3 regions of the Arthrobacter gengyunqii genome follow, and region 1 is predicted to be linked to each of the others. Evidence: riboswitches for the same ligand, from Rfam matches in the RefSeq annotation. Region 1 holds a riboswitch; each other region holds the start of a gene.
The links. Region 1 has a riboswitch for S-adenosylmethionine ahead of MUG94_RS14675 (hypothetical protein). Riboswitches for the same ligand answer to the same signal wherever they lie in the genome.
Positions count from the first base shown of each region.

Region 2: linked by a shared signal. The riboswitch ahead of MUG94_RS00920 (LLM class flavin-dependent oxidoreductase) and the one ahead of MUG94_RS14675 (hypothetical protein) in region 1 are both predicted to bind S-adenosylmethionine.
Region 3: linked by a shared signal. The riboswitch ahead of MUG94_RS10020 (flavin reductase family protein) and the one ahead of MUG94_RS14675 (hypothetical protein) in region 1 are both predicted to bind S-adenosylmethionine.

Region 1 is NZ_CP095461.1:3,181,735-3,188,916, forward strand. It holds partial or broken gene MUG94_RS14655 (SGNH/GDSL hydrolase family protein) at 1-294, shown strand, start outside; gene MUG94_RS14660 (ATP-dependent DNA ligase) at 297-1,376, opposite strand; gene MUG94_RS14665 (RBBP9/YdeN family alpha/beta hydrolase) at 1,399-1,950, opposite strand; gene MUG94_RS14670 (LLM class flavin-dependent oxidoreductase) at 2,024-3,049, shown strand; SAM riboswitch class IV at 3,108-3,247, shown strand; gene MUG94_RS14675 (hypothetical protein) at 3,263-3,646, shown strand; gene MUG94_RS14680 (tyrosine-protein phosphatase) at 3,603-4,328, opposite strand; gene MUG94_RS14685 (3-hydroxyacyl-CoA dehydrogenase family protein) at 4,338-5,186, opposite strand; gene MUG94_RS14690 (enoyl-CoA hydratase/isomerase family protein) at 5,186-5,941, opposite strand; gene MUG94_RS14695 (thiolase family protein) at 5,942-7,153, opposite strand.
Region 2 is NZ_CP095461.1:173,260-180,441, forward strand. It holds gene acs (acetate--CoA ligase) at 1-974, opposite strand, end outside; gene MUG94_RS00905 (ABC transporter permease) at 965-1,792, opposite strand; gene MUG94_RS00910 (aliphatic sulfonate ABC transporter substrate-binding protein) at 1,789-2,847, opposite strand; gene MUG94_RS00915 (ABC transporter ATP-binding protein) at 2,964-3,788, opposite strand; SAM riboswitch class IV at 4,116-4,230, shown strand; gene MUG94_RS00920 (LLM class flavin-dependent oxidoreductase) at 4,350-5,729, shown strand; gene MUG94_RS00925 (alpha/beta fold hydrolase) at 5,799-6,416, shown strand; gene MUG94_RS00930 (CoA-binding protein) at 6,479-6,898, shown strand; gene MUG94_RS00935 (DUF1206 domain-containing protein) at 6,903-7,182, opposite strand, start outside.
Region 3 is NZ_CP095461.1:2,199,076-2,206,257, reverse strand. It holds gene MUG94_RS10035 (adenosine deaminase) at 1-183, shown strand, start outside; gene MUG94_RS10030 (APC family permease) at 190-1,494, opposite strand; gene aspS (aspartate--tRNA ligase) at 1,661-3,445, shown strand; gene MUG94_RS10020 (flavin reductase family protein) at 3,750-4,256, opposite strand; SAM riboswitch class IV at 4,308-4,425, opposite strand; gene MUG94_RS10015 (PhzF family phenazine biosynthesis protein) at 4,530-5,366, shown strand; gene MUG94_RS10010 (nitronate monooxygenase) at 5,376-6,479, shown strand; gene MUG94_RS10005 (acVLRF1 family peptidyl-tRNA hydrolase) at 6,521-7,156, opposite strand.

The sequences.
Region 1 (7,182 bases):
AGCACCCCTGGCCTTCTCAGCGTGGAGGCCCAGACCCTGTTCAACGCCGGAACCGATGCGCTGAACGCCGTTGTCGCGGGGCAAGTGGGCGACGGCACCTTCGTGGACGTGACCGAAGCTTTTGCCGGCCACGGCATCGGCTCACCGGACCCCTGGATCCTTGCGGACGGCCCCTTTGCCCTGCATCCCACGGCCACCGGGTACAGCGAGGGGTACTTCGCCGCCATTACCGCCGCAGTGGACGTGGAACGGCTGGGCCAGAACGGCCGGGGACACTGCCGCGGCCGCGGTTAAAGCTAGCTTCCCGCCGGCGCGCTCAGCACTTCCGTGAGGTCAAATTTCACCGGCTCCTCCAGCTGGCCGTAGGTGCACGAGTCCGGTGAGCGGTCCGGCCGCCAGCGCAGAAACTGCGCGGTGTGCCGGAACCGTTCTCCCTCCATGTGGTCGTACTTGACCTCCACTACGCGCTCGGGCCGCAGCGGCACAAAGGAGAGATCCTTGCCGCCGCTCCAGCGGCTGCCCTCGGAGTTGCGGGGCGTGCGCGTCCCGGCGTCCTGTTTGTCCGCCGTCCACGGGTGGTCCGCCGAATCCGAGACGAGCGGCTGCAGTTCCGAGAACAGTTCACGCCGCCGGGCCATGCTGAACGCTCCGGCCACCCCCACGTTGGTAAGTTCACCGTCGTCGTTGTAGAGACCCAGCAAAAGCGAGCCGACGGCGTCGGGGCTGGACTTGTGCACCCGGTAGCCGGCCAGTACGCAGTCCGCGGTCCGTTCGTGCTTGTACTTGGCCATGGTGCGTTTGCCCGGCTGGTAGGAATCCGCCAGGGGCTTGGCGACGATGCCGTCCAGGCCAGCACCTTCAAACTCGCTGAACCAGCGCTGCGCGGTGCCCGGATCGGTGGTGCGGGCGGTCAGATAAACGGGTGCGTCGGCGTCGGCAAGCGCGGCTTCCAGCGCACTGCGGCGCTCCGCGTACGGTCGGTCCATGAAATCGGTGTCGTCCAGCGCCAGCAGGTCAAAGGCAACAAAGGCCGCCGGTGTCTGCTCGGCCAGCAGCTTCACCCGGCTGGCTGCCGGATGGATGCGCTGCTGCAGGACCTCAAAGTCCAGCCGCTTCCCTGATTCGCTGATCAGGATAATCTCGCCGTCCACCACGCAGCGCTCGGGCAAGTTGGCTTTGAGCGCCTCAACCAGTTCCGGAAAGTACCGGGTCATCGGTTTTTCGTTTCGGCTGCCGATCTCCAGCTCATCCCCGTCGCGGAAAATAATGGAGCGGAAGCCGTCCCACTTGGGTTCATAGGAGTATTCACCCTCGGGCAGAGCGGTCACGGCTTTGGCCAGCATGGGAGCCACAGGCGGCATTACCGGAAGTTTCATGCGCCCATTCTTACCCGACTTTTCAGTCGAGGGGAACGACGGCACCCAGGCCCGCGGCAAACGCCGTCAGCAGGTTCCGCCCTTGCTGCCAGTCGCCGATGCCGCTTTCGTCATTGATGTGTGTCAGCGGGCCGGCGTCGATCACGGGGACATTCCAGGCTCCGGCCAGCAGCCGTGCTCCCGGGAGCGTGCAGTACGGATCATTCTCGCTGGCGATCAGCAGTCCGGGCACCGGCAGCGGCTGCAGCCGCGGGTCCCGGAAGGAGCCCGCTGTGTCGGGAAAGGCAGGCTCGGCCGGATCGGGCGGAGCCACCAGCAGCACGCCGCGGGCGCCTTCGGGGTTGCGCAGCAGCCACTCGGCAGAGGCCAGGCAGCCCAGGCTGTGGGCCACGAGGATGGTGTCGCCGCCGCGGGAGCCGGCGGCGTCGTCGAGCGCACCCATCCAGTTCTCCAGGTTCGGGTCATCCCAGGACGACGGCGAAATCCGGGACACGTCCGCCGCACCGTCCTGCCACCGGCTTTGCCAATGCTCGTCATTGGAACCGCCGATCCCGGGGACCATGGTCAGGTGCATGCTGTTCGCCTCTCATCCAATGGCGCCGAGGAGCCGGCAACCGGGAATATCTGCTCGGAAACCGGTGCTGTGAATGAACATGAAGAAGATCGGTTTCCTGTCCTTTGGACATTACCGCGACGTGCAGGGTTCTTTTGTCCGCACCGCCCGCGACGCCCTGCTGCAGACCGTTGAAACGGCGGTGGCGGCCGAGGAAGTGGGCATTGACGGAGCCTTCCTGCGGGTCCATCACTTTGCCCCGCAGTTCGCTGCACCGTTCCCCCTGCTGTCCGCCATGGCTGCCCGGACTCACCGGCTTGAACTGGGCACGGCGGTGATCGACATGCGGTACGAAAATCCGCTGTACATGGCCGAAGAAGCGGCGGCCACGGATCTGATCAGCGGCGGCAGGCTGCAGCTGGGGCTGAGCCGCGGTTCACCCGAGCCCGCGCTGCGCGGCTATGAGGCATTTGGCTACGTTCCCACCGGGGATAGCACCGATGCGGATGAGGCCCGCAAGCACACGTTGGTGTTCCGGGCGGCGATTGCCGGTGCAGGCCTGGCGAACGCGGATCCGATGATGACCGGCAGTTCCGACGCGCTGGCCATCGATCCGCAGTCCCCCGGCCTGGCAGAACGGATCTGGTGGGGTTCCGGCACCCGGGCGACGGCCAAATGGACCGGCGAGCAGGGCATGAACCTGATGAGCTCCACCCTGCTGACGGAGGACACAGGCGTGCCCTTCGACGAACTCCAGGCGGAGCAGATTGCGGTGTTCCGCAAGGCCTGGGCCGACGCCGGGCATGAAGGAGCTCCGCGGGTGTCCGTCAGCCGCAGCGTCATTCCGCTGGTGACCGACACCGACCGCCGGTATTTCGGCCTGCGCGCGCAGGCCGAGGGCCGCGACCAGGTGGGACGGCTCGACGGTGGCTTGGCCCGGTTCGGCAAGAGCTACATCGGCGAACCGGATGTCATTGCCGCCCAGCTTGCCGCCGACACCGCGGTTCAGGCTGCGGACACGCTTCTGGTGACGGTTCCCAACCAGCTTGGCGTGGACTACAACGTGCAGCTGCTGGAGAACATCGTGAAGCATGTCGCCCCCGCGGCCGGCTGGCGGTGATGTTTCCCGTCCGGCGCAGGTTCCGGGCTGTCACCGGCATACGCTAAGGTGGTGACAGCTTCACGAGAGGTGGCCAACGCGCCCGGAGGAATCCGGGCACGTAAAAGCTCCGACTGGCCTCACACCAACCCCATTGTTCGGCGGGTGGTTCGGATGACGAAGCGGCCTGACGCCGCCCGGCGCAGGCAAGGACAACCTGTAAAGGAACACACTGTGAGCATCTCCAGTGACACCCGCTGCATCAGCTACACCCCCGGGCACAACGTCCACCTGATTCACGGCAAGCGCCTGGCTGTTTACGATGACTGGGTGGATGCCCAGGCCTATGTCGATCTCGATCTGGACCTGATCCAATTGGTGGTAGACGGCGAGCAGCAGCTGATGTGGTTCCATGACCTGCCTTCCCTGGCGCAGGCGCTGGCCCATTCCAACGGCCAGGCGCAGTGGTGCGCACGCTATTCATCGTTGCTGGTGCCCGGAGGCTTCGACAGCCCCGCCCGGCGCTCTTTTTTCTACTTGGCGACGCCGGAAAGGGTCCATCCCTGTAAACGGCTCAGCGCAAACGACTCCGAAGACGCCCAAGCTCAGCGGGGCTGAGCCCGGCTGAGCGCAGGTACTGTTCGGCGTCAAAACCGTCCAGGGCGCGGAGCAGTTCACGCCGTCCGTCGGCCACCCGGGCGTCTTCCTGCTCGGGAGTCAGCGGCTTTTCGCGCGGATGCACCTGAGTGGCATGGAACGCGTTGATGCCGCGGACTGCCTGCTCATAGTCGTCGGCAATGGCCTCCGGTGATGCCCCGGCCAGCTGGAGCAGCAGCATGGCAATGAGCCCGGTGCGGTCCCGGCCGGCCGAGCAGTGGATCACCACCGCGCCGTCGCCGGCCTCCGCTATGGACTCAACGACGGCGGCGATCTTCTCCGGCCAGCGGCGCAGGTTTTCCCGGTAGTAGCGCGGGGAGTCCATGTACGGGCCGCACAAGGCGGTGAAGTCGGGGTCGTTCGCTTCCTGGGTGGGCCGGGTCAGGAACGTGATGCCTGCGGCGGCGTCGGGGCTCACTTCCGGGTCGGTGTCCCGGCGGCCCTGCTCCACGTCGTTGCGGAGGTCGATGACGGTGCGGACGCCGTCGTCGTACGCCTGCCGCCAGCCGTTTTCCGTCAGCCATTCGGACCGGCCCATCCGGAAGATCCGGCGCGGCGCCACGGCCCCTCCGCCGGAAAGGGGAATGCCGCCGAGGTCACGGGCGTTGGCGGCGCCCTCCCACTCCACTCCTCGGTTGCCCATCATGCCCTTCTAGGACCAGTCGAAGAAGCCCTTGCCGGATTTGCGGCCGAGCTCGCCTCGGGCCACTTTGTCCCGCAGAATCTGCGGCGGCTCGAACCGGGGACCCAGCGTGGAGGCCAGATACTCTGCGATGCCCAGCCGCACGTCCAGGCCCACAATGTCTGTGGTCCGCAGCGGACCCGTGGGGTGCTTGTAGCCCAGGACCATGGCCGCATCGATGTCCTCTGCCGAGGCCACGCCCTCTTCCACCATGCGCATGGCTTCCAGGGCAATGGCCACTCCCAGCCGGGAACTGGCAAAGCCTGGGGCATCGTTCACGACCACCGGGGTCTTGCCCAGGTCCTGCGCCCAGGCGGCGGCCGCCTCGGCCAGCTCCCCGGAGGTCTGCTTGCCCAGCACCACTTCGATCAGGGTGGAGGCAGGCACCGGGTTGAAAAAGTGCAGGCCGCAGAACCGTTCCGGGCGCTGCAGCTTTTCCGCCAGCTCGGATACGGACAGCGAGGATGTGTTCGAGGCCAGCCAGGCCTCGGATCCCAGCTGTTCCTCGACCGCAACCAGGGCCGTCGACTTCAGGCCAAAATCTTCAGGCACCGCTTCCACCACCAATCCGGCTCCGGAGAAGGCCGCATAGTCTGTGGACACGGACAGGCGCGCGGTCAGGTCCCCGATGGTCTCGGTGACGGTGCCGCGCTCAACGCTCTTGGCCAGCGCTGAGGCGACGCGGTCACGGGCGGCGGAGGCAGCGTCGTCGTCGCGCTCCACCACCACCACTGTTGCTCCGGCCGTGCAGAAAGCGTGGGCAATGCCTGCGCCCATCCGACCGCCGCCGAGCACGCCTACCGTGGAGGGAACTGCCATTACTTTTTCTTCCTCTCAAGAAACGCCGACATGCGGTCAAACTTGGCCTGCGATTCAAACAGAATCCCCTGCGCCAGGGTGTCAATGACGGGGTGGGCCTCCGCCGGGGCGGCGAAAACTGTTTTGGTGAGCCGGACCGCCAGCGGGTCCTGGCGGTCGATCCGGTCAGCCAGGGCGTGCGCGGCGTTCAGCAGCTGCTCGGGAGCGGCGAGTTCCGTGACCAGGCGGGCCGCCAGCGCTTCCTCCCCCGTCAGCACGCGTCCGGCCAGCAGGATCTCCTTGGCGAGCGGCTCGCCCACGAGTTCCTTCAGCCGCCAGGCGGCACCTGCAGCGGCCAGAATCCCCAGCGAGGTTTCCGGATTGCCGATCTTCAGTCCTGGCGTGCCGATGCGGAAGTCCGCAGCGAAGGCCAGCTCCGCTCCCCCGCCCAGCGCGTAGCCGTCCAGGGCAGCGATGACGGGCATGGGCAGCTTGGCGATCCGGGCGAACACGGTGGAGTTAATGCCGCGCAGGGCGTCGTCGCGGCGGCGTTCCCGCAGCTGGGCTATATCCGCCCCCGAGGCGAACACCCCGTTGCTTCCGGCCAGGATGAGGATCCGGGGGTTCTCTTCCAGATCGGCACACAGTACGTGCAGCTCGTCCACCATGGCGGAATCAATGGCGTTGCGGACTTCCGGCCGGTTCAGGACCGCGGTGACGCGCCCGTTCCCCTCGGTGATCTGCAGGGTGGTGAAGGAGCTGTAATCGTTGCCCATTTACACGGCCTCGATCAGCATGGCCGTACCCTGGCCGACGCCGACGCACATGGTGGCGATGCCGTGGGAAGCACCCTCGCGTTCCATCCGGTTCAACAGGGTGATGGCTATCCGGGAGCCGGAGGATCCCAGCGGGTGGCCCAGGGCAATGGCGCCGCCGTCGTTGTTGACGATGTCCTCGTTCACACCGAGCCGGCGGATGCAGGCCAGGGACTGGGTGGCGAAGGCTTCGTTCAGTTCAAAGGCGCCGACGTCGGCAAGTTTCACGCCGCTGCGCGCGAGGACCTTCTGCGTGGCCGGGACCGGACCGATGCCCATGATTTCCGGCGGCACTCCGGCGGAGGCGCCGTCGACAATCCGGGCCCGGGCGGTGAGACCGTATTCGCGGATGGCGCGCTCGGACGCCACGATGATGGCGGAGGCGCCGTCGTTCAGTGTGCTGGAGTTGCCGGCGGTGACAATGCCGCCGGCCCGGACCACGGGACGCAGCTTGGCGAGCACCTCAGCGGTGGTGCCCTCGCGCGGACCCTCGTCGGTATCCACCACGGTGTCGCCCTTGCGGCCGCGGACGGTGACCGGAACTATTTCGTTCTTGAAGTGTCCGGCGGCAATGGCGGCCAGCGCATTCTCATGCGAGCGGACGGCAAACGCGTCGGCGTCGTCGCGGGAGATACCGTCCACGGCGGCCAGTTCCTCTGCGGTTTCCGGCATGGAGTACGTCATCTTGCCGTCGCGGGAGAGTTCTCCGGAGGTAAAGCGTTCGTTCACGAAGCGCCAGCCGATGGAGGTATCGAAGGTTTCACCGGGCTTGGCGAAGGCCTTGGTGGGCTTTTCGGTGACCCAGGGCGCGCGGCTCATGGATTCGGTGCCGCCGGCAATGACAATGTCCGCGGCTCCCGCCTTGATCATGTGCGAGGCCATGATGATGGCGGACAGCCCGGAGGCGCAGAGCCGGTTCACGGTGATGCCGGGAACGTCGCTGGGGAACCCGGCGAGCAGCGCTGCGAGGCGTGCTACGTTCCGGTTCTCTTCGCCGGCACCGTTGGCGTTGCCCAGGATGACTTCGTCGACGACGGCGGGGTCCAGTCCCTCGCGCGCCACCAGTTCCTGCAGCGTCAGTGCCGCCAGGTCATCGGGCCGGACACTGGACAGCGCGCCCCCGTATCTGCCCACCGGGGTCCGCACTCCGCCCACGAGAAACGCTTCAGTCATGTCTGCTCCCACTGTCTGTGTGCCGCCGG
Region 2 (7,182 bases), 680 kb from region 1:
GTGGCACCGTTGGAGAGCGGCCCGTAGATTTCGTAGGTGTGCGCGGTGACCCAGGCCAGGTCCGCGGTGCACCAGTGAACGTCCGCTTCCCGTGCACGTTCGTCCGGGTTCGCGAAAAGGAACTCGTAGCTCCAGGACGCCTGGGTCAGGTAACCGCCCATGGTGTGTACGAGGCCTTTGGGACGTCCGGTGGTTCCGGACGTGTACATGATGAACAGCGGCGTTTCGGCGTCGAAGGCCTCGGCTGCGTGGACGTCGGAGGCGGTGTCCACGGTCTCGTGCCACCAGAGGTCGCGGCCCTCGGTCCAGGCGATGTCGCACCCGGTGCGGCGGACCACCAGGACGTGTTCGACGGCGTTGGTCCCGGCGACCGCGGCATCGGCGTTGTCCTTGACCGGCACGGCGGTGCCGCGGCGGAACTGGCCGTCGGTGGTGACCAGCAGCTTGGCGCCGGTGTCCTCGACCCGGAATTTCAGGGCTTCGGCGGAGAAGCCGCCGAACACCAGGGAGTGGACGGCGCCGATCCGGGCACACGCCAGCGTGATGACGATGGTTTCCACGATGACCGGCAGGTAGATGACCACGCGGTCACCTTTGCCGATGCCCAGGTTCAGCAGTGCGTTCGCGGCGCGGCAGACCTCGCGCTGCAGATCCGCATAGGTGACGGTGCGCCGGTCACCGGGCTCGCCCTCAAAGTGCAGGGCCACCTTGTCCCCGCGGCCGGCGGCAACGTGGCGGTCCACGCAGTTCACGGCCACGTTCAGGGTTCCGCCGGCGAACCACTCGATGGCCGGGACGCTGTAGTCGGCGTCGGACTCCGGGATCTCCGGTCCGCTCAGCCGCTGCGGCGGGGTAAACGTATGCGCGGTGTGCCAGGGCTGCTCCCACTGCAGCTGCCTGGCTGCGGCTTCCCAGAACGCGATCCGCTCGGTTTCGGCGGTTGGGTCCGCAGTAAGAGTGGATGTCAGGCCCATTTTGCCACCGCCCATTTTTCCGCCAGGCCGAGCAAAGCATCGGTGATCTTGCCGATGACGGCCAGCAGCACGATGGCCAGCAGCAGACGGTCCGTGCGCCCGTTGTTCTGCGAATCGATCAGCAGGAATCCCAGACCCATGGACGATGCAATAAGTTCAGCGGCAACCAGGAACAGCCAGGCCTGTGCCAGTGCCAACCGCAGGCCGGAGAACACCGCCGGCACGACGGCGGGCAGCTGCACCGTTCTCAGTAGCTTCAGCCCGTTGAGTCCAAAGGCGCGGGCAGCCTCCACCAGGTTCCGGTCCACGTGGCGCAGCGCCAGGGACACGGTGGTGAACACGGGAAAAAACGCGCCGATGGCAATCAGGGTGATCTTCGAATCCTCGCCGATCTTCAGCCACAGGATCAGCAGCGGCACCCAGGCCAGGGACGGCACCGCGCGCAGCGCGCCGATCATCGGACCCAGCAGGACTTCCGCCAGCCGGGACAGCCCCAGCACCGCGCCCAGCGCTAGGCCCAGCAGGGCGCCGATGGCAAAGCCGACCAGCACCCGCTGGGTGGAAATGGCAACGTGCAGGCCAAGCTGTCCACGGCCGATCAGGTCAACCGCCGCGGTGTAGACGGCCGACGGCGAAGGCAGCTGGACCGGGCTGAAGATCCCGGCCGCCGTGGTGATCTGCCAGGCGGCCAGTACCAGGGCGGGAACCACCAGGCCCAGACCCGCGCGGGTCCAGCGACTGGTCAGGATGGTGCCGGCCGGCGCTGTATTCCCGGCACCGGCGCTCGCGGATGCCGGGGTCTTCAGGACCGAACTCATTGTGCATCCGAAATGGACTCGGGATCAGCGGACTTCACGAAGGAGTCATCGAACAGGCCGTCCAGTGCCTTGTCCACGGCGTCCTGGCCGGCCACGTCTCCGGTTTCCACCAGTGTGGGGCCGATTTTCTCCAGCACGCTGCGCTGGGCCTCACCCGGGGCGGGGTCCACGTCGAGGTTGCTGCGTTCCAGCACCACGGTCTGGGCCACTGCCAGGTCCAGGCCGGCAACATCGGCCAGGATCTGCGCCGTTTCCTCCGGGTTTTCAGCAGCCCACGCGCGGGCCTTCTCATATGCGTTGACCACGGCCTGGGCCAGTTCCGGATCCTCTGTCAGGAAGGATTCGTTGGCGGCAAGGATGCCGTAGGTGTTGAAGTCCAGGTTGCGGTGGATCAACCGGGCACCGTTTTGTTCGGCACCCGCCATGATCGGGTCCAGCCCTGCCCAGGCATCCACTGATCCGTTTTCCAGGGCGCTCCGGCCATCCGCGTGCTGCAGTTGCTCAACGGTGACGTCCTCCAGAGTCAGGCCGGCCTCCTCCAGCGCCTGCACCAGGAAGAAGTAGGGGTCGGTGCCCTTGGTTGCGGCGACCGACTTGCCCTTGAGGTCCGCTACCGAGGTGATGGCGGAGTCGGCGCCCACCGCCAGGGCCGCCCATTCCGGCTGGGAGAAAATGTCGATGGCCTTGATCGGGGATCCGTTGGCGCGGTTCAGCAGGGCTGCGGACCCTGCGGTGGAACCGACATCGATTGCCCCGGAGCGCAGGTTCTCATTGGCCTTGTTGGAGCCGGCGGACTGCACCCACTCCACCGTGACGCCGTCGTCGGCCAGGGCGGATTCCAGCCAACCCTGGTCCTTGATGATCAGGCTCAGCGGGTTGTAGGTGGCGAAATCGAGCGTGAGGGTTCCGCCGTCGGCTGCGCCTGCGTTGGCGGCGGCATCGGAATCCTCGCCTGCCACGCACCCGGTCAGCAGCAGGGAAGCCGCGGCGGCAACGGCGGCCAGGGTTCTAAGGGTGGTGCGGGCGGGGCGGGAACTGTGGGAACGGCTGTTCATGGGAGTTCTTTCTGAAGAGTTGGCTGCGAATAGTCGCGGTTCAGGCGCAAAAGGGGCGCAGAACTGCTGATGGAGCGGCCCCAAGCAAGGAGGGGGCGACGCCGGGGAGGAGCGGCTTAGTGGCGATCGACGCCGAGGCGGGCCAGGAGTTCGCCGCGCATTCGGGCCAGCTCCGCCGAGGCGCGGTCTCGTGGACGCGGGCCGGGCACGGTGATGGTCTCGGTGATGGCGGCCCCGGTAACACCGGGTTCCTTGCCCAGGATGATGATGCGGTCGGCCAGTTGGAGGGCCTCATCCACGTCATGGGTCACCAGCAGTACCGTGGTGGGGCTGGCGCGGTGCACCGCGAGCAGCAGGTCCTGCATCTTGAGTCGGGTCAAAGCATCGAGCGCGCCGAACGGCTCATCCAGCAGCAGCACCCCGGGGGTTCGTGCCAGGGCCCGAGCCAGGGAAGCGCGCTGCGCCATACCTCCGGAGACTGCCCGCGGCCGGTGCTTGGCAAACGCCGCCAGTTCCACCAGCTCCAGGAGTTCGGCCACTTTGGCCTTACCGTTTTTAGCGCTCATGCTCTTGGGCAGGCCCATGGCAATGTTGGCCTGCAGAGTTTGCCAAGGCAACAGCCGCGGTTCCTGGAACGCGACGGCGCACCGGTCATCGATGCCGCGGACCGGTGTTCCGTCGATGCGGACTTCTCCGGTCGTTGGAGCATCCAGGCCGGCGGCGGCGCGCAGGAGCGTGGACTTTCCGCAGCCGCTGGAGCCCAGAATGGCCAGGACCTCACCGGCGTGAATGTCAAAGGTTATGTCCCGCAGCACCTGATGAGTTTCACTGCCGGAGCCGAAGGCGCGGCCCAGCGAGGAAAAGGTGACGGGCAGTGCGGAGCCGGCGGTGCGCCCGTGGGGCGGCGCGGCGGCAGGGGACTGTGAAGCCAGAGCGGTCATGTTAACTCTCCATCGGTCCTGGCAGTAGCACCCTACGGATAACACCTTGGGCCGTTGCGGGCCTCCTGCGGTGCTGTCCTCGCTATTGCCGTTCCTCAAGGAGGAGGGACGGCAACCAGGGTTGCTGCGGCTTCACTGATCCAGGTCTCTCAGCCGCTCGGGATGGTCAAGTGCAACTAAACGCTCGATTGCGGAAAGCGGCAAGTCCCCTGCGTAATATTTCGACGCCGCCTTCACCGCAGGCACCTGGGCCGCCGTCTGCCGTTACGCTCCGTGACGGCTACGGCTTGCCCGCTGATCAGCGCTGTGCGAATACTGGAGCCGAAGGATCATGAGTCCCAACGCAAAGCTCTGGCTGGTTGGGCGGCAACCCTCTTTCCGTAGCGGGGTGCCCCAGATGAGGATCCGGCCGTGTCGCGTCCGCGAACGGCAAGTACGGCGCTCCTTCGCAGGTGCGTCCCGTTTCCGAAGGATGTCCCCGTGGCCAGCCTGCCCAGCCAATCCGACCAGTCCAGCCAGTCCGAGCCGGTCGAACAGCTCGACCAGCGCACCCCGCGGCAGATCCGGTTCAACGCCTTCGACATGAACTGCGTGGGCCACCAGTCGCCCGGACTCTGGCGCCACCCTGAAGACCGCTCGGCTGACTACACCAAGCTCAGCTACTGGACGCATCTGGCCCGGACCTGCGAACGCGGCCTGTTCGACGGAATCTTCATTGCCGATGTCCTGGGCACCTATGACGTCTACGGGTCCTCCAACGATGCCACCCTTCGCCAGGGCACCCAGGTGCCGGTGAATGACCCGCTGCTGCTGGTCTCCGCCATGGCCCTGGTCACCGAACACCTCGGCTTCGGCGTCACGGCCGGCACCGCGTATGAGCACCCCTACCCGTTTGCCCGGCGCCTCTCCACCCTGGACCACCTCACCAACGGCCGGGTCGGCTGGAACGTGGTGACCGGGTATCTGCCCTCGGCGGCACGCAACATGGGTGCCGAAGACCAACTGGAGCACGACGAGCGCTACAACCACGCCGATGAATATCTTGAGGTGGTTTACAAGCTGCTTGAAGGATCCTGGGAGGACGACGCCGTTGTCCGGGACCGGGAGACCGGCGTGTTCACCGATCCGGCGAAGGTCCACGACATCAACCACGAGGGCAAGTACTTCAAGGTCCCGGGCATTCACATCAGCGAGCCCTCGCCGCAGCGCACTCCGGTGATCTACCAGGCCGGTGCCTCACCGAGGGGCATCGCCTTTGCTGCCGGGAACGCCGAAGCAGTGTTTGTCGGCGCGTCCACGGTGGAGAAGCTCAAGGAAACCGTCACCAAAATCCGCGACGCCGCCGAGGCCGCCGGCCGGGACCGGCACTCCATCCGGATTTACACCCTGCTGACCATCATCACGGCCGCAACAACGGAGGAAGCCGAAGCCAAGCACCTGGACTACCAGAGCTACATCAGCGACGAGGGCGCCCTCGCCCTGATGTCCGGCTGGATGGGAGTTGATCTCTCCACCTACGAACTCGACCAGCCGCTGGGCGCCGTGAAATCCAATGCCATCCAGTCCGCGGCCGCCAACTTCCAGAAAGTAAAGGACGACGGCGAACCCTGGACGGTGCGGGACATCGCCGAGAGCGCCGGCATTGGGGGCCTGGGCCCGAGGCTGGTCGGATCCGGTGCGGAGGTGGCCGAGGAGCTGATCCGTTGGGTGGAGGAGACCGACGTCGACGGCTTTAACCTGGCCTACGCCGTTACTCCGGGCACGTTCGAGGATGTGGTGGAATTCGTGGTTCCCGAGCTGCAGAAGCGCGGGGCATATCCCACGGAGTACGCTCCCGGGACCCTGCGGAATAAGCTCTTCGGTGCCGGGGACAAGCTGCCGGAAAACCACCGCGGCGCGTCCTTCCGGCTGCAGAAGGCTGGTTCGGTGCGGAGCCATTGACCGGGGACGGACCGCCTCTTTACGTTTGAAGGGTCCGCGCAGCGCCCCTTCAGCGAGCAGGAGTCCGCCATGGAACCCTCACCCAGTGCCACCGGCATGGCCCTTTCCGCAGACGGCACCCGCATTGCCTGGTCCCGGCAGGGTGACGGACCGCCGCTGGTGATCGTGGATCCGTTGACCGCCGACCGCAACAGCTCCAGCACCCGTGCGCTGGCCGAGCTGCTTTCGAGCAATCACACCGTCTACACCTATGACCGCCGGGGGCTGGGTGAAAGCGGCGTCGGTGAGGAGTACACGGCGGAATCCGACGTCGATGACCTGCTGGCGGTGGTGCAGGTGGCCGGTGGAACCGCTGACCTTTACGGCTTCGCTTCGGGTGCCTTCCTGGCGCTGCGCGCTGCCGAGGAATCCGCGGTGATTACGCGCGTCGTTGCCCTGGAACCGACGCTGGCCCTGAACGAGGGCGACGACGAGATGCTGGTCCTGCAGACTGAACTGGAAGGACTCGGCGGCGTCCAGGTTCCGGTGCTGGTGCTGGCCGGGAACGCCAGCGGCGACGAGACGCAGGACCTCGCACGCCAGGCCGCCGATGCCTTGGAAGAAGGAGAGTTCCAGCTGCTGGAAGGAAGCAGTGTCAGTGTGCCGGAGGAAGCCCTTGCTGAGGCAATCGAGTCTTTCCTGAGCTGAGCCGAGGCACAGCGGCGGGCGTAAGCTGGAGCCCGATCCAGCACCCCACCAAAGGACGGCCGATGCCACACGTCAATGACTCCGCAGTTGTCGAATCCCTCCTGAGCAACAGGGGTGCCCGCTGGGCGGTGGTGGGACTGTCCAACAATCCGCGCCGCACCGCCGTCGGGGTGTCCCGCTACATCCAGGACCACCTGGGCATGGAAATCATTCCGGTCAGCCTCAAGGGCGACGACGTCCACGGCAACACGGGTTACCGGCGGCTCAGCGAGGTTCCCGGGCAGATCGACGTGGTCGACTGCTTTGTAAACTCGTCCCGTGTCGGGGACATCGTGGACCAGGCCATCGAAGCGGGCGCCAAAGCCGTCTGGCTGCAGCTGGGCGTCATCGACGAGGCGGCTGCGCAGCGTGCGGCCGACGCCGGATTGGACGTGGTCATGGACACCTGTCCGGTCATCGAGGCGCCCGGCTTCGGCCTGTAACCGGCTACAGCTTGGCGAACCGGGCGCGCAGGATCCCGGTGTACAACCCGTAACAGATCATTCCCGCGCCCACGGCTCCCAGCGCCAGCCCGCCGAAGGGCTGCTCGCGCAGGGCGTGGAGTGCGCCGTCGAGCCCGGTGGACTTCTCCGGGGCGGCCGTGAAAGCGGCCACCATCACCAGGATGCCCAGGATAGCCAGGGACACTCCCTTGGCGACAAAGCCCAGCGTGCCGGTAATGGTGACGGCGCGGTCCCAGGTGCCCGCCGGGATCGCCGACAAATCC
Region 3 (7,182 bases), 980 kb from region 1:
GATCCGGCCTACTTTGGCGGCTACGTGGATGACAACTTCGCGCTGCTGCGCGACACCTTTGACCTGTCCGCGGACCAGCTTGCCCAGCTGGCCGTCAACTCCGTGGAAGCATCCTTCGCGCAGCCGGCCCGCCGCGCGGAGCTGCTGGAGCTGATCCGGGCCTGGCGGGCGGCGCAGGGCTAGCACCGGTCAGGACGGCGGAATCGAAACTCCGTCCGGCGGGGGAGCAGCCCCGGGCCGGCGGAAGGTCAGCCGCACCACCAGCCCGAACACGAGCACGATCAGCATCAGCACGATGGCTGTCGGCGGCAGGCTCAGCGCCGTGACCAGGGCGCCGGCCAGTCCCGCCAGGTTCACTGCCCGCGGGGTGTACCAGCGGCGGTGTTCCAGCGAGTAGCCGCACAGATTGGTGATGGCAGCGTGGAGCAGCAGGGCAAAGCAGGCCAGGGCCAGCAAAGTGCCCAGGCTGACGGTCAGCACCAGGACGACGACGACGGCGCCCGCCGCGGCAGCCGCAGGCCATGCCACCTGCCGCTTTCCGCCGGTATGCGCAAAAACGCGGGGAAGGTCGCCGTCGCCGGCCATCGCCGCGGCAGTGCGGGCGCTTCCCTCCATCAGGATCCAGACTCCGGACAGGCTCGCAGCGCCGGCGGCAATGGCCACCGCGCCGGTGCCGATGCCCAATCCCACCGTTGCCACCGGCTCGCGCAGCGGGGCGATCGACGCCGCCAGTCCGGCAGGTCCCTGAAACCAAGTGACCAGGGACAGTGCAACCAGCAGGTAGAGGACCAGCGCCACGATGATGGACGCCGGAACGGCACGGGGAATGTTGCGCTCCGGAGCGCGGACCCGGAAGCCGCCGGCAGCCAGGCGGGCGTACCCCGCGAACGCAAAAAAGGCGAAGCCCGCACCCTGCAGCAGCCCCGCGGTTGATCCTGTCTCCTCCAGCACGCCGGGCTGCGGGGGTGGCCCGCCGGCCTCGTTGAAGGCGACCACGATGCCGAAACCCAGCATGCCAAGCACGAAGGCCAGCACGAAACGGATCACCCAGGTGCTGCGCTGCAGCCCGAACAGGTACAGGGCGGTTCCCGCCACGGCTGCTCCAGCGGCTGCGGGCCGGGCTTGCCCGGGCACCACATACAACCCGAAGGTCAGGGCGAGCACGGCAGCAGACGTCACCAGGGCGCAGACCATCGTCCAGCCCGTGAAGAAACCCATGTAGGGCCCCATGAGGACCCGGGCCGCGGTACGCGCTGTACCTCCGGCGTTGCGGTGCCCGCTGATGCGCAGCCCGGCGCTGAGCAGGAAAGTGGACGCCGCTGTGCAATAGGCCACCAGTGCGGCAAGGGCCAGGGACGCGGCGAGTGCAAAGCCGGCAGCGTCCGCAACCAGCGGCAGGACCACAAAAATGCCGCCGCCAACCATGCAGCCGATTCCCACAGTGGTGGCGTCAAAACCGCCCAGCGGGAGTTTCTCTGAGGAGCTTCCGGACACGCGTCCCTCCATTCGGTCGGGCCCGGGCGGTGCCGCGCCCGCACCGGGCTGCGCAGCCGTGCCCTTGGCTGGGAAAGGATGTGAACACCGGTAAACTCATGAAGAGACCTTGTATTCACAATGAGCGGGAACAGTGTTTTCCGCAAGCAATCTTGAAAGGACTGCTGTGCTGCGCACTCATGCCCTTGGTTCCCTAAGGGCCGAGCATATTGGACAGACCGTCACCCTCGCTGGCTGGGTGGCCCGACGGCGGGACCACGGCGGGGTTGCTTTCCTCGACCTCCGTGACGCCTCCGGAGTGGCCCAGGTGGTGGTCCGCGAAGAGGACGTCTTCCACGGGCTGCGCAACGAATATGTCCTTCAGATCACCGGTACCGTGCAGAAGCGCCCGGAAGGCAACGAGAACCCCTCGCTGGCCACCGGTGAAGTGGAAGTCATCACTGACGACGTCGTGGTCCTGAACACCTCAGACCCGCTTCCGTTCCAGATTGACGAGCACGTGGAGGTTGGCGAAGAGGCCCGCCTGAAGCACCGCTACCTGGACCTGCGCCGTCCGGCTCCGGCCCGGAACATGCGCCTGCGTTCCGAGGCCAACCGCATTGCCCGGAACCTGCTGCATGACGAAGGTTTCGTGGAAATCGAAACCCCCACGCTGACCCGTTCCACCCCCGAGGGTGCCCGCGACTTCGTGGTTCCGGCGCGTCTGGCCCCGGGATCCTGGTACGCACTGCCCCAGTCACCGCAGCTGTTCAAGCAGCTGCTGCAGGTGGGCGGCTTCGAGAAGTACTACCAGATCGCCCGCTGCTACCGCGATGAAGACTTCCGCGCGGACCGCCAGCCGGAGTTCACTCAGCTGGACATTGAGGCGAGCTTCGTCGAGGAAGACGACATCATTGCCCTGGGCGAGTCCGTGGTGAAGGCCCTGTGGAAGCTGATCGACGTCGAGATCCCCACCCCGATCCAGCGCATGACCTACCGGGACGCCATGGCCCGCTTTGGTTCGGACAAGCCGGACCTGCGGTTCGGCCTGGAGCTGACCGAGCTGACCGACTTCTTCAAGGACACCACGTTCCGCGTGTTCCAGGCCCCGTACGTGGGCGCCGTCGTCATGCCCGGCGGTGCCTCGCAGCCCCGCCGCACCCTGGATGCGTGGCAGGAATGGGCCAAGCAGCGCGGCGCCAAGGGCCTGGCTTACGTGCTGGTCCAGGAGGACGGCACCCTGACCGGTCCCGTTGCCAAGAACCTCACCGACTTCGAGCGTGAGAACCTCGCGGAGAAGGTTGGCGCCAAGCCCGGCGACTGCGTCTTCTTCGCTGCCGGCGAGACAACCGCCTCCCGTGCACTGCTCGGCGCCGCCCGCGTGGAGATCGGCCACCGCACCGGTCTGATCGATCCCAACGACTGGGCCTTCGTGTGGATTGTGGACGCTCCCATGTTCGAGCCGGCGTCGGCCGCTGTGGCAGCCGGTGACGTGGCAGTGGGCGGCGGCGCCTGGACGGCCGTGCACCACGCGTTCACGTCTCCCAAGCCTGAGTTCATGGACACGTTCGACACCGATCCGGAGTCGGCCCTGGCCTACGCCTATGACATTGTCTGCAACGGCAATGAAATCGGCGGCGGTTCCATCCGTATCCACCAGCGCGACGTGCAGGAACGCGTCTTCAAGGTCATGGGCCTTTCGCAGGAGGACGCGCAGGAGAAGTTCGGCTTCCTGCTCGAAGGTTTCAAGTACGGCGCACCGCCCCACGGCGGCATCGCCTTCGGTTGGGACCGTGTGGTGGCCCTGCTGGCCGGCACCGAGTCCATCCGCGACGTCATAGCGTTCCCGAAGTCCGGCGGCGGCTACGACCCGCTGACCGCGGCACCGGCTCCGATCACTGCCCAGCAGCGCAAGGAAGCCGGCGTGGACTTCAAGCCTGAGAAGAAGCAGGACAAGCCGCAGGAAAGCTAAGTCCCGGCGGACATGCAGCCCGGCTTGCCCCGGTGAGCCTGGCGGATTGTACAGCCTGACTGGTTGCAGAGCCTGGCGGGTTGCACAGTCTGACAGGTGCACAGTCTGACAGGCCCAAGCGGTGCACGGAGCCCGGTCGTCTTTTATGGCGGCCGGGCTCCGTGCTTTCCGGATGTAGGGCTTTGTTTCCCTCCGTTTTGTCCCGTTCCCTCCGTTTTGGGAAAAAGTGACCGGTCCGCAGTGGCAGGGATTTCCCAAACCGGAGGGACTTCCCAAACCGGAGGGAAACGGCGGCCCGCGGCTGTCAGGCGAAGGCGGGAACCCCCAAATGCCGGAAGGCTGAGCCGTGGAAGACCAGCGGTTCGTGGGCGTCCTCGTGGGAAGCATGGCCGTGGACGCGCAGCAGCACCACCGCATGGTCGCCGGCCGGAATCTCCTTTTCCACAGAGCACTCGAGCCACAGGGCTGCCCGGTCCAGGAAGAGTGAACCGGAGGTGTCAGTGTGCAGGCTCAGCCCGGCAAAGCGGTCGCCTGTATTGGAAGCAATCTGCTTGCAGACGCCCTCATGATCGGATCCGAGAACCGACACCCCGATCCGTCCGGCACCGCGCAGGACGGGCCAGGTGCGGGACGTGTTCTGCACGGCGAACATCACCAGCGGCGGATCCATGGAAACCCCGACCGTAAACGAAGACGCGACAAGGCCCTGCGGCTTTCCGTCGATGACCGCGCACAAAGCCGCAACGCCGGAGGGGAATCGGGAAAAGGCCCGCCGCAGCGCAGCGGGCTGAAGGTCGGTCAAAAGTGTCATGCGCATAGGTCCTTTGCCTCAAGCGCCAGGCCGGAAAGAAGCAACGGCGAAGCGCAGTACTTGCCGCGCCGGAATGGGTTCGGGCGGCCGAATCGTCACCTGGAGCACCCCGCTACGGCGAGAGGGTTGCCGTCCAGCCGGCCAGGGCCCGTGGCTGGAACTCTTGATTCCTGCTCCAACGTAGGCCGGGCAGCACCGGGACACAAACCCCCGCCACAGTTCGTAAACTCCGCTTCATAAAAGTCATGGGAATGAAGGGATACAGTGTGAAGAATGAGACAGCGGTGGTTTAAACAGGTGGACGTTTTCGGCAGCGAACCGTATTTGGGCAACCCACTGGCAGTGGTGCTCGAAGCGGAAGGGCTGACGGATGCCGAGATGGCATCCTTTGCCCGGTGGACCAACCTTTCCGAGACCACCTTCGTCCTGCCGCCCACCGTGGACGGGGCCGACTACCGGGTCCGGATCTTCACCCCCGGCGGGGAGATTCCCTTCGCCGGACACCCCACGCTGGGCACGTGCCACGCCTGGCTGGAGACCGGAGCCAAGCGCCGGTACCCCGACGTCGTCGTGCAGGAATGCGGCATAGGGCTTGTGACGCTGCACGCCAATGCCGGGATCGCGGCGTTTGCCGCTCCGCCCCTGCTGCGCTCCGGTGAGCTGGAGGACGACGTCCTGGACCAGGCCCGGCGGGCACTGGGCCTGGAAACGGAGCAAATCCTCGCCTCCAACTGGATCGACAACGGACCGGGCTGGCTGGGACTGCTGCTCCCGGACGCCGCAACCGTCCTGGCGCTGAACCCGGACCCGACGATCATGGGCAACCTGCGCGTGGGCGTCATCGGTGCGCAGCCGGCGGACGCGGAAACGGACTTTGAAGTGCGCGCCTTCGTACCGGGTCTCGGTATTGCAGAGGATCCGGTCACCGGCAGCCTCAATGCCGGACTCGCCCAGTGGCTGATCGGAGCCTCACTGGCACCGGAACGCTACGTCGTCACCCAGGGCACTGCCGTCCAGCGCTCCGGCCGGGTCCGGGTCTTCACCCGGGACCGCAAAATTTGGGTGGGCGGATCCACGGTCACCTGCATTGACGGCACCGTCACGCTGTAATCCGGCACCATGTTCACCCTAAAGTCCCTCGCCCTTCCGGTTATCGGTGCGCCCATGGCCGGAGGGCCTTCCACCCCGGAGCTGGCTGCCGCCGTGGGGGAGGCCGGCGGGCTCGGCTTCCTGGCCGCCGGCTACAAAAGCGCCGAATCCGTGGCGGACCAGATCACCCAGCTGCGCCGGCTGAGCGGCAGGCCCTTTGGCCTGAACCTCTTCGTACCGGATGCTGCCAACACCTACCCGGTCGCCGCGCAGGATCAGGCCGCGGCGAAGGCCGCAGCCCAAGCCCGAAGAATCGAAGCCGCCCTGACCTTCCGTGAGGACCTGGTCGCAGCAGCAGGGCAGGGGCCGGCTGGAACCACCGTCCCCGAACCCGGGATGCCGGATCCCACCGACGACGACGGCTGGCAGGCCAAGCTGGAGCTGGTCCTGCGGGAGCGGGTCCCGGTAGTGTCCTTCACCTTCGGACTGCCGGAACCGGCGGTCTTCGCGGAGCTTGCGGCGCAGGGAATCTGCAGCGTGGTGACGGTCACCGACGCCGGCGAGGCCCGCGCGGCCGCGGAGGCGGGAGCGCACATCCTGTGCGTGCAGGGCCCGGAGGCAGGCGGACACCGGGGAACGCTGGACAGCGGGAAGGTCCCCGGCGAGGTGGCGCTGACGGACCTGCTGGGCCAGGTTCGAGAAGCCTGCCCGCTCCCGTTGGTTGCAGCGGGAGGGATTTCCACCCCGGAGGACGCGTCCGCAGCTCTGGCCGCCGGGGCGGGTGCCGTCCAAGTGGGAACACTGCTGCTGCTCAGCGACGAAGCCGGGACCAGCACAGTGCACCGCGGCGGGTTGATGGACGCTGTACAGGGCCGCAGGGATCCTGACACTTCGCTGACACGGGCCTTCTCCGGCCGTCCAGCCAGAGGGCTGACCAATGACTTCATGCGTGCCCATCCGGATGCCCCGGACGCCTATCCGTACGTCAATCACATCACCGGCCAGCTCCGGGCCGCCGCCGCGGCGGCAGGCAATCCGGAAGGAGTCAGCCTGTGGGCCGGAACAGGGTTCCGGCACGCCGCTGAAGGTCCGGCACCGGTGATTCTCCGCCGGCTGTTCGGACTGGCCGATTGAGGTCGGTCGCGGGACAGCACAGGGCTCGGTATCTGAACGGGTCAGGGCACAGTAATTCGGATGAAAACGGAGCAGGCATCCTTGGCAGCCTGAGTTAGCACCGCCAGTTTGGGGTCCTGAACATCGAGCGGACGCAGCCGGGCCAGGTTGCTCCACCGCGCGAAGATCTTCTGCCGCGCCAGCACCTCGGTCAGCGCGCGGTCTCCGCCGAACACCAGATACTCCGGCGGATGTTCGGTGAAGATCCGCGCCGCCTGCTCGGCGGCCGTCTCCACCAGTGCGTCGGCCTGGTTGGCCCGCCGCCGGGCAAAACGCTGCTGCGATCCGCCGCCGGCAGCCGTCCGGGACTGCACGTAGCGGTTGCCGGCCTTTGACGCGAGCAACCGGCCCTCCCGGGCAACACCCACGGCGTAACCGCCGCGGCGCAGCAACACAATCCCGAGCGTGCGGGACTGGCCGGCCAGCGAGACCAGGCGCTCGACGTCGTCGGCTCCCCGCCCGGGGCGTCCGTCGTCCGGCCACGGCGCCAGCAGGTCCGCTTCGGTGCCGTTGGCCGCGGACACATGCAGGCCGCCGTGCTCGGGCGTGATGCTTAGCTGCCCGGCGCCGGCGGCCAGACGGTCCAGCCAGCCGGGCAGCCGCTGCGCAGAAACAAAGGTGGAGCGTGTGGCGGGCATTTGGTTCTCCTGGAGAGTCTGCTCAC